2 regions of the Clostridium sp. JS66 genome follow, and region 1 is predicted to be linked to the other one. Evidence: riboswitches for the same ligand, from Rfam matches in the RefSeq annotation. Region 1 holds a riboswitch; the other holds the start of a gene.
What was found. A riboswitch is a leader RNA that binds a small molecule or an ion and turns the genes downstream of it on or off. The one in region 1 is predicted to bind cyclic di-GMP.
Positions count from the first base shown of each region.

Region 2: another riboswitch for cyclic di-GMP. It lies ahead of Q6H37_RS09050 (mannose-1-phosphate guanylyltransferase); the one in region 1 lies ahead of Q6H37_RS19090 (hypothetical protein).

Region 1 is NZ_CP131467.1:4,082,139-4,088,033, reverse strand. It holds gene Q6H37_RS19115 (AraC family transcriptional regulator) at 1-528, shown strand, start outside; gene Q6H37_RS19110 (dienelactone hydrolase family protein) at 601-1,398, shown strand; gene Q6H37_RS19105 (MarR family winged helix-turn-helix transcriptional regulator) at 1,570-1,956, shown strand; gene Q6H37_RS19100 (GNAT family N-acetyltransferase) at 1,970-2,473, shown strand; gene Q6H37_RS19095 (sensor domain-containing diguanylate cyclase) at 2,692-4,278, shown strand; cyclic di-GMP riboswitch class II at 4,492-4,575, shown strand; gene Q6H37_RS19090 (hypothetical protein) at 4,631-4,966, shown strand; gene Q6H37_RS19085 (tRNA-dihydrouridine synthase family protein) at 5,127-5,895, shown strand, end outside.
Region 2 is NZ_CP131467.1:1,922,045-1,927,939, reverse strand. It holds gene Q6H37_RS09060 (glycosyltransferase family 2 protein) at 1-415, opposite strand, end outside; gene Q6H37_RS09055 (glycosyltransferase family 39 protein) at 574-2,139, opposite strand; gene Q6H37_RS09050 (mannose-1-phosphate guanylyltransferase) at 2,282-3,337, opposite strand; cyclic di-GMP riboswitch class II at 3,801-3,883, opposite strand; cyclic di-GMP riboswitch class II at 4,381-4,462, opposite strand; gene Q6H37_RS09045 (zinc-ribbon domain-containing protein) at 4,843-5,007, opposite strand; gene Q6H37_RS09040 (B12-binding domain-containing protein) at 5,356-5,895, opposite strand, start outside.

The DNA of each region.
Region 1 (5,895 bases):
TCAATAAAGGGAGATAAAGATATGAATTATAGGATTTTTCATAAAGAAAGTTTTATGGTAGTAGGCAAACAAGCAAAAGTATCCATGATAGATGAACAAAATTTTAATCAGGTACCTAAATTTTGGAGGGGCTGTATGAAAGATGGCTCGTATCAGTGGATGTCCTCAAAAGTAGGCAAACTCGGTATTCTAGGCATATCTAAAGATTTTGATAAATATAAAGATGAATTTAATTATATGATGGCAATTGAGAAAATCCAGAGTACCATTCCTAAAGGATATGTTTCAGCAAACATACCAGCAGCAACTTGGGCTGCATTTGAAGCAGTAGGGCCAGTACCTGAAGCTTTGCATGATCTTCTTAGAAGGATATATTCAGAGTGGATGCCCTCTATGGGGTATGAGCATGATTGTGCACCAGATCTTGAAATCTATCCCATAGAAGATATGTTTTCTACAAATTATAGCTGTGAGATTTGGATTCCTATTAAGAAATACAGTGATGTAAATAACAATTTAGTGATTTAAAATTGTAGCATAATTGATTCCTATCATTTGAGATCATTAAGTAATAATTTTATTTAAAAGGGAGAAGTTAATATGTTAAGTATTGAAGAAATTTTAAAAAAAGAGATAGTTTACAAAATTGATAATATGGAAAATGTTAATGTGAAGAAAAATATGATATATAAAGAAGAACTACTGATGGATTTGTATACTCCTTTTGTCAATGGTAAAAGTGAAAAGCTGCCTGTAGTAATTTTAATACATGGAGAAGCTGCATCCATAAATTTCAAAGAAAGTGGGCAGTATATTTCCTATGGAAAATTAATAGCAGCTAGTGGATTAAATGTAGTAACTTTTAATCATAAAGTCTTATCTGATGGTTTTAGTGTTAAAGAAGTTATTGATGATATAGATATACTTGTCAATTACTTAATAGAAAATGCTGATAATCTCAATATAGATAAAGATAAAATTGCTATTTGGAGCTTTTCTGGTGGTGTTCCATTTGGGTTATATGAAGGCATGCATGATTATTTTAACTATATTAAGTGCATTATTGCTTATTATGGTTTTGGAGATCTTACATCTGTAAGAAAGCTTCTTAACTTTAATATACAAGATGAAGATGTCAAGAAGTATTCACCAATAAGCCTTATTGATGAAAATTCAAGTAAGATTCCTCCTTTGTTTATTGCAAGAGCAGGGCTTGATAATTCAATAATTAATGAATCCATTGATAAATTTATTATAAAAGCTTTGAAAAATAACTTAACTATTGATATTTGTAATCATTCTACAGGTGGGCACGCATTTGATTTATTTAATGATAATGATAGGACACGTGAAATAATAGCAGAAACATTGAATTTTTTAAAAAAGAATTTGAAATAGAATATCCAGAAAAATATAGCACATAATAGTTGAAAGTTCAACTATTATGTGCTATTATAAATTTAACATAGTTGAACTTTCAACTAAGTCTGCAGGAGGTGAAGACTTATCAAAACCTTAGATAGTGACATATTGAGAGAACTGGGAACTTTATCAAGGTGTATTCATTACATGAGTGACTTGAAATTTAAAGAGATAAATCTGCAAAAAGGACAATTTACTTTTTTAACAAGGATATGTGAAAATCAAGGAATTAACCAAATTGACTTATCAAATCTTTTAAAAGTAGATAAAACTACAACAACAAAGGCTATACAGAAACTGATTGAGGCAGGATATATAGACAAAAAAAGAGATGATATTGACAAGAGGATGTGGAGACTTTATCCAAAGGAAAAAGCATTAAAAACATACACATTTATTATTGAAGAAGAAAATAGACATATTCAGGTTTGTCTTAATAACTTCAGTGAAGAAGAAAAGGGATTGGTCAGTAAATTAATTAAGAAAATGAGAGAAAATATTGAAAATGACTGGAAAGAAATAAAAAATTTTTGAGGAGGATACTATAATGAGAAAAGCAGTTATGGAAGATATAAAAGATATTATGGAAATTATAAAAGGAACTATTGCAGAAATGCGAACTTATAACAACACTCAATGGGATGAAAATTACCCTCAAGAAAAGGATTTTGTTAATGATATCCAAAGTGGAGAATTATATGCAGCAGAGAGAGAAGGTAAGCTAGTTGGCTTCGTATGCATTAATAAAATAGAACCAGCTGAGTATGATGGATTAAACTGGTCATTAAAGGAAGACTGTATGATTGTTCATAGAATGGCAGTTGATCCTAACTACAGAAGAAATGGAATTGGTACTGAATTAATGAAATTTGCTGATGAACTAGCTTTAGCTAACAATATAAGATATTTAAAAACAGATACCTATTCCATAAACACGAAAATGAATGCATTATTTAAAAAATGCAATTATGACTTAATTGGAGAAATGAGCTTTTTAGGAAGGGAAAAACCATTTTATTGCTATGAAAAGATATTAAATACAGATAAATAGATTGCGGTTTAATATTTGAATTTAGCTTGATTAAAAATGTTTGCTTTGTTTACGAATAAATAATATTCCAGTACACATGTTTACCACTGATTAAAATAAGTCTTAATGGAGGCTTATTTTAATCAGTGGCATTTTTTATTTGGTGATAATATTTTAAAGTAGAAAGTAATGAACAATAGGTATTTTATGAATTTTAAAGGACAGGAAAAAATTGGTCTATGATTAGTAATGAACAGTATGATATAATGAGTCTAAATGTTAAATTTAGGTTAAGTGGAAAAATCAAGGATTGGATTGATCAAATGAAGTTTTTATATAAAGTTACATTATTGCTTGGTATTTTAATTGTTTTAAGTTGCTTTGTTCAATTTGTAGTATTTAATAAATTTTTTATTTCTGATACTAATTCTTTATTACTGAGTACTAATGAAAAAGCCGCAGAAAATGTTAGTATGCAGCTTAGGGAAAATTTTAAAAAAGTGCAGAATTTTTTAAAGGTTATTGCTGCAAATGATCAAATTAGAGAAAATCAGGAACTTCTTAATAAATTTAATGGAGTTGTACCTGAATTAGATGTAGTAACAATTCTTAATTCCAGGGGAGATATTTTACATGTGTCTGGTAATGTACATGCTCTTGGTGTTTCAAATTTGGCATACAGAGATTATTTCCAGCAGGCAATTCATGGAAAAACTTATATTAGTGATGTTTTCACAAGTACTGGTGGAACTGAGATAGTCGTAATATCAGTTCCAATTTTGAAAAATGGTAGCATTGATGGCGTAGTTGTTGGGACTGTTAGATTACAAGGAACTTCTTTAGCATCTATGTTTGATAATAAGGAATTTGGAAGAAAAGGTTATATTTCTGTTTTAGACAGTCATGGTTATGTTGTTTATCATCCTGATAAAGGACGAATTGGTAAGAAATCTGTAATCTTTGATAATTTGCAGGGAAAATCAGGTTCAAAGATCATGAAAGATTATTCAGGGAAGGATCAGTTTGTTGGATTTAGTAAAGTTTTAAATTTAAATTGGTATGTAACTGTTATTACTCCTACTGCTGACATAATGACAAGTAGAAATATTATAATTTATGAAACATTCCTGGGGTCAGTTATAGTGAGTGTTTTGATTATTTTACTTGGGGTATATACAATAAAACGATATAGTAAGCCGCTAAATCAGTTAATCTTTTCATTTAACGCTTTGAAAGATGGAAAATACAAAAAGATTGATCCATATAATTATGAAGAAGAATTTCATGAAATGGTTAGAGTTTACAACAATACAATTGAAATGCTTAAAGAAACACATAATGGCCTTGAAGAAGCTGCTGACATTGATTCTTTGACAGGAGCTTATAATAGACGTGCCTTTAATAACATTTTAAGTATTGTGCAACAAGAAATAAATAATCATAGTTTAGAAAGCTTAGGAGTTCTTTTACTGGATATTGATCACTTTAAAGAAATGAATGATACATCAGGACATTTATCTGGAGATAATTTACTTAAAAAACTTGCTGAAATAATGAAAGCTACTGTGGGGGAACGTTCTGTATTTCGCTTTGGTGGAGATGAATTTGCTGTTGTAATTCGCAATGTTTCAGATGAAAAATTATTGTCTATTGCAGAAGAAATTCGATTAAAAAGTGAAGCAGCTTTAAACGGATGTACTGTTAGTATTGGTGCAGCTAAATTTCCAAAGGATACGTATTCCATATATGAATTGATAGATTTTGCGGACAAGGCTCTTTATATAAGCAAAAAAAGCAGAAACAAAGTAACCATTTTTACGAAATGAATGACATATTTTGGGTATATGCAAAAAATGTTGAAAAAGTTTCTTAAAAATGGTAAAATATCATTAATTAGACATGTGAGATATATAATAATAAGTAAAAATTACAAATACTTAAAAATATGATAGGTTATTTATAATAATTTAGTCTATACATGTTGAAAATTTAGTAATACGCAACAGATTAATTTATTATATAAATTTTTATTTACATATTGAAAAAGTGGAAACTGTGAAAAATTCTCTTTATTTGGGCACTTGGAGAGTTTAGAGTTAGTAGTGCAACCGACCAATAGATAGCTTTTAAGCTAATTATTGGTCTTTATTTTTTTCGAAAATACAGGAGGTACTAAAAATGAAAACAAAAATATTTACAGCTTTATTAATTACAGGATCATTATTATTAACTATAGGAGTTACTACAACAGTTAGTGCATCTTCCAATGACAATACGCCTTATACTTATAGTTTCTATTCCCAAAGCATTGAAACTAGATTAGGTACTTTAGTAGAATCAAAAACTATATCTCAAGCCCAAGCAACAACAATAATAGACATATACTATAATGATGAAATAACAACCAAAAGGGATATGAAAAATGAACTAGATATTTTAGTAACAGCAAAAACTATAACACAAAGCCAGGAAGATTCAATATTAAACTTATTTATTGACTTAAACTGTAACTAAAAAATATCAATAGTATTCAATAAATTATACTAATACTAGTATTGATGAATAAAATGTATAACATGAGTTGTATGGAAAATACATTTGAAATGATAAGTGACAATGAAGTATAATATTTGTTGTAAATATACACTAGATATATAAAGGAGTTTTTAAATATATGAATTTTTATTTCGCACCTATGGAAGGCTTGACAGGCTATATTTATAGAAATGCACATAATACCTTTTTCAAAAATGTAGACAAATATTTTTCGCCTTTTATTGTTGCAAATCAAAGTACAAGTTTTAAAACAAAGGAATTAAGGGATGTTTTACCCGAAAACAATGAAGGATTAGTTTTGATTCCGCAATTACTGACGAATGATGCAAAAGATTTTACACATATGTCAAAGAAATTAAAACAGTTGGGATATAATGAGGTTAACTTAAATTTAGGATGTCCTTCTGGAACTGTGGTTTCAAAAAATAGAGGATCTGGATTTCTTTCAAAGACAAAAGAACTTGATGAATTTCTAGAGGAAATTTTTTCAGAAGCTGTAACAAAAATTTCAATAAAAACTAGGATAGGAAAGGATAGTCCAGAAGAATTTTATAATTTAATTGAGATATTTAACAAGTATCCTATGGAAGAGCTTATCATTCATCCTAGGATTCAGAAAGATTTTTATAAAAATAAGCCTAATATGGAAATTTTCAAAGAGGCTTTGATTTTGAGTAAAAATCCTATTTGTTATAATGGTGACATTTTTAAAGCTAAAGATTACGAAAATTTTTCTAAGGATTTTCCTAATGTACAAACTTTAATGCTTGGCAGGGGATTATTAGCCAATCCTGGATTGATTGGTGATATTAAAAATAATACTAAACCTGAAAAGAAATTATTAAAAGATTTTCATGATAAAATTTATGAAGATTATAAAGAAGTAC
Region 2 (5,895 bases), 2.2 Mb from region 1:
ATCTTGCCCCAGCTGAAACTAATTTTCTAAATAAATTTAAGCCTCCATCATCTCCTCCAGGTATAAACCTACTAGGAACTACAACATCTGCACCTCTATGTATAGCATTTATCATATCAGATAGTATTTCTGGTGGATGCTGTAAATCTCCATCCATTACTGCTACAATATCTCCATTAGAAATTTTAAATCCTTCAACTACTGCAGAAGAAAGTCCATTTTTAGTTTCCCTGTGACTAAACTTTACTTTCTTATCTTCAATTGCTATAGATTTTATTACTTCAGTAGTATTGTCTATACTGTCATCTATAAATATAATTTCATATTCTTCATTTAATAAAGTTTTTTCTATTCTTTTAACCAATTCTTTAATATTTTCCATCTCATTGTATACTGGAATAATAACCGATAACATTAATTCACCTTCCAATACATAGTTTTATCTGATGGCTACCTACTGTAACACTCCCACTTCTATCAAAGTAGGAGATAACAGTAGATACGCCCCTAGATAATTCATCTAATATTTAGTGGAAGAACCAAACTCCCATTAAGCAAGATTCATTGATAATTCTAATAGTTAACCTTAAATAGCTTGTACCCATCAAATTCTTTAACTAATGTACACCACTCTGCGCCATATTTATATAAATCAGGATATTGAGTATTAATAGCATCTAATTTACCAATGCCTGATTTATCTGGAACCAATATATATGTAACTCCATATTTCCAAGGATTTTTTACAGCCTCTTTAAAATTTAAACTACTACTTATTACAAGATTATCTACATTTTGAACATTCACCAATATCCCTGAAGTTAAAAATGAATCAGATAATATAATTTCATCACTTAAATCTGAATTTATATAATCAGCAACTTTATGACTCTCATTTGTAATAATTAAATTATGCTCTTCTGGCGAAAGACTAGCATCCAATAAAGCAGTTCCTGTTAAAATTGATGATAGCAATAACGAGACAATTAATACTGAAAATTCAAATTTTTTATGTTTTTTGTTTATCTCTGACAATTCGTATGGTATCCATGCAAAGCATATAGGTAATGAATAAGAAAAAAATCTAAACCATCCATAAGAATTTCCTTTAATAAGCATTGTAAAATGAAAAATTATCATAATCATTACCATAAAAAGTAATATCAGGAAGTCAATTCTTAGCAATCTTTTATTTTTAATTCTTATTATTACAATTCCTATAAACAATGGCATAAATGGCTCACATTTTTTTAAAATATATTTTAAGGCACTTATAGAATTTGTAATAGTTGCAGCATATTGGCTTTGTGCTGAATTAGAGTATGCTGAATTTAAAAAATATAAAGCATTTCCACTTATAATCCAATTGAATAGTATCCACAACATTATTGAATATAGAAAAGGAGTATATAAAATTACTAAACTACTTTCCGCATAAAAATATTTCTCTTTAAAACTATTATTAAAAACAAATTTTTTTTCTTTTTTACTAAAAAAGATGATCAATACAACACCTACTCCAATTGCTAATGCAAAAGGTACTGCTTCATATCTACAAAAAAATGCCATAGCCAATGCAAACGCAATTTTAACAATATAATTTGCAGATCCTTCTTTGATCCATAAAGTTAAACACAAGACACTGTAAATAATCATAAAGAAAAATATAACTTCACTCATTCCATTAGAACCATAAAAAAATATAAAAGGATTAGTTACATATAAAGCTATTAAAATGATGCTGTAAACCTTTGGTACTTTTAGTCTAATAAAGATTTTGTATATATAGCTGCAACTTAATGCAGAAAACAATGCTGTAATAATGTTAGCTGCTATTCCTGAAGAAACCATTGGCCTCCAAAACTTTGCCAAATATACTAATGGTAGTTGTAATACACTTGGGAGTGGATTCCACACAAGCCCAATTGACGCAAATCTTCTTGGTTTGACAAATAAAACATAAAAAGAATTTGCTGTTCTGCTTAAAGCATCATTTAATACTATATCCTTGAAATAACTAAAGTATATGCCTAAAGCTATTTCACAACTGAATATAATAAAAAATATAAGCCTCATATCCTTTTTTTTAGGTTCAGTAAACCTATATGTGATTTTAAAACTATTTTCCATATCATTCATTGTAAAAAACCTCTAAATCATGTGTATTTAAATAGGAACTTACTCAAAAATGGTTTTCAATAACCAAATAATTTTACTAATACTTAGGTACATGCTAATTATTAAATAAATTTATAATTAAATTCTTCCAAATTTAATTATGCTATTCTAAATTACTGCATAAATTTTTAGCTATTTTTATTTCTTGCTCTTTTTCCTTTGAAGAAACAAGAATATAATCTTCTGTTTCAACTACAATTAAGTTGTCCACATTATTAAGCAGTGCTTTCTTCTTTGTTATCACAATATTCTTTTTGGATTTATACACAATACTATTTTCATTTGTTACATTCCCTTCATTATCCTTTTTTCTATATCTTTCTATACTTGTCCAATTTCCTAAATCATCCCATTGGAATTCGCATGGTATAGTATAAATGCTTCTTACATTTTCCATGATCGCATAGTCTATAGATATATTTTCTATTTCCCTATAGTTTTTTTCTAAAACTAGACTCACACCTTGATCCCAATAATTTTCAATCTCAACTAACTTACTCCAAATATCCGTGGCATATTTTTTAGCTAGTTGCAAAATAGTTTCAATTTTCCAAATAAATATTCCACAATTCCATAAATATTCATCACTTTGCAAATACTTTTCAGCTTTACATAAATCAGGTTTTTCAATGAACTTATTAACTAAAAAAACCTTTTTACTGTTAACATTTACATAGTGACTATCACATTTTATATATCCATATCCAATTTCTGGTCTATTAGGTCTAATCCCAATAGTAACAATGGAATCTTTGTTTTTTGCTATAAATTTTTCTCCTACCACCAAAGTATTTATAAACTCTTCATTATTTTCTATGCGATGATCTGAAGGTAACACCACTAATGTAGAATCTTTATAATATTTTCTAATTTTAAGTGCAGAAAGTATTATACAGGGAGCTGTATTTCTACTTAATGGTTCCACTATTATATTTCTTGAAGATAATTCTGGAATCTCCTCTCTTACTAATTTAGTATATTGTTTAGAAGTAACAACAAAAATCCTTTCATTGGGAATTAATTTTTGCAATCTCTCAAATGTAATTCTAAGCATGGTTTTTTCACCTAACAATTTTAAAAACTGCTTAGGTTTTTTTTCTGTAGAGAGCGGCCAAAAACGTTTTCCTTTTCCTCCAGCCATGATAAGTGCACAAATCATAAAAAATGCCTCCTTAAATAAACTTTATTATAAAAAATACTATATATAATAATTAATTTTTGTTATAATATAATTGCAGGTTATTCCAGTAACTTGCATTATACTATTTTTACCATCAAATCAGGTAAATCAGAATACGAATTTTATTTTTAATTGCAAAGAATAGTTGTATCTGCTTTTATCTGTATGGTAATACTTTGTTGAAAGAACATAGACTATCATCTAACAATGATAATTTATGTTCTTTTCTTTAGTTTTTTAATTACTTCAGCATACAAAATCGTGTCAAATTTTAACTCAATTAAATTATCCCTCCTGTAAATAATTTTAGTTACTTTCAAATATTTCATTATTCCTCCTTTATTTTAATATTAGTATTTTTTTAATATATATAGTATATTAAAATACTAGCTTTATTTTACTTGATATTTATTCTCATCTTAACCATAAAAAACCGACCAAATAAATATTCGGCCGGTTGCACTAGTAACTCCCTATATACAAAGTGCCCAAATAAGTATATAGTTCAACATCTCCAAATTTAACAGATTATCGCAATACAAAAGGAACTTATATGCATCAAATATTAATTGATACAAATTTGTCATTTTTATTAATTATATGTTATATATTGTAATTTGTCAACATGCATATCACTTTATTTAAATGGAAATTTTAATGTAATATTAATTTGTACTAAATATTTTCCAAACTTATTCATTATTATTGAACATATTTTAATGCTAATTAAATACTTTTTATATGAAAGTTATAAAACAATTTATTTAATTTCTGAAATATATTTATACCTAAATGTAATTTTGGAATGTTCGCTTTTTTCTGTAAATTCTTTTTACTATTTTGGGCAAACTGATTGATTGTAATAATACTAATGTAACATTTTTATAATATTTTTTTATTGTAATATACCAAGCTATATTTTTACTTATGGACTCTATTATAATCCTTTTAAGAAACAATTCTAAAATATATTTTTTGTAAAATGAGTATATTGTCTAAAAATAATAAAAAACCGGCCAAATCAACATTTGGCCGGTTGCACTAATTGCTTCCTACATACAAAGTGCCCAAATAAGTATGCAGTTCAACGCTTCCAACATAATAAAATTATTTATATATTAAATACCAATTATATACACTTCTTATCTCAAATTTAGTATATGTCGTATTTAGAAAATTGTCAATAAAAATATTATATGGGTTTAATTTGTTGCTTTAAATTATTTAACCAAAATTTATGACTTTTCCGTTAATCTTTTTTGTCAATCATCTCTTTTAAATTGCAGCATAATATGAGATAAATAAAAACAAGATATATGGAATGCATAAATTCGTGTTTAAAAATGAATATTTAGGCGATGGTTTAGATGTATTATTTTGCAATTATGTTTCAAATTTTGCAAATAAGTATTTTAGTATTGCAATAAGATCCTAAACTTTAAAAGTTCAGGACTTACAAACACAACAAAAAAATTATACTGAAGTTAATATCTTCTATCATTGTTTCTTTGCTGTTTTCTTGCTTTTCTACAAGATGGGCATCTTTGTGGTTCATTTTCGAATCCTTTTTCCTTATAAAATTCTTGCTCTCCTTCTGTAAAAACAAATTCTGAATTACAATCTTTACATACTAAAGTCTTATCTGACATACCTATATACCTCCTGAATAACCTGGGTTTTAACTAATTTTTGACTAATTATTATATACTAGCAGAATATTGTCTAAAAATAATTAACCCACATATTATTGTAAATTTATTATCATTGGTAAATACAACATACTCAAAGCATAGAACTTACACTATAAATTTTATAACTAAATCCTATGACAATATAAATTGTATTTACTTTAAAATATATTCTATCCTAAAATTAAATAATTATACTTTTAAAAATTATTATTAAAATTTATTTTGATACATTTTCAATAGGATTTTTTCTACTTTTGCAATAAATAATATAACACCAGTTTTTATTTGTTATTGAAATTCTAAGAATCACTTGATAATTCTCAAGTAATTTTTTCTTTCACCTTTATTATATACTTTTTTGCAATACTCTACAGTTTCCTGAGCTGTTTTGCAAACTACATCAGCTTTTACATATTCACGAGCTTCTTCACTCATAGGCCCTCCTCCAATCAATACCTTTACATATTCTCTAAGGCCCTCCTGTTCAATTCTTTGTATACACTCCTTTACATTGTCAAAACCATTAGTAAGAAGACATGAAATAGCAACTACTTCAGGTCTATATTTTCTAATTGCCTCAATAAATTTTTCCGTAGGCACATCAACACCTAAATCTATAACTTCAAAATCATTACTACTCATAACAATACTTACTATATTTTTACCAATATCATGAATGTCTCCATAAATAGTTCCTATAACAAATATTCCACGTTTTGATGTCCCTGGAAGAATTGTTTCTCCTAATATATCGGAAGCTTCTTTAAATATTTCTCCAGATATAATAAGTTCTGACATAAAGTAAATTCTTTCTTCAAATCTCTTTCCAACTATACTAATGCCTTT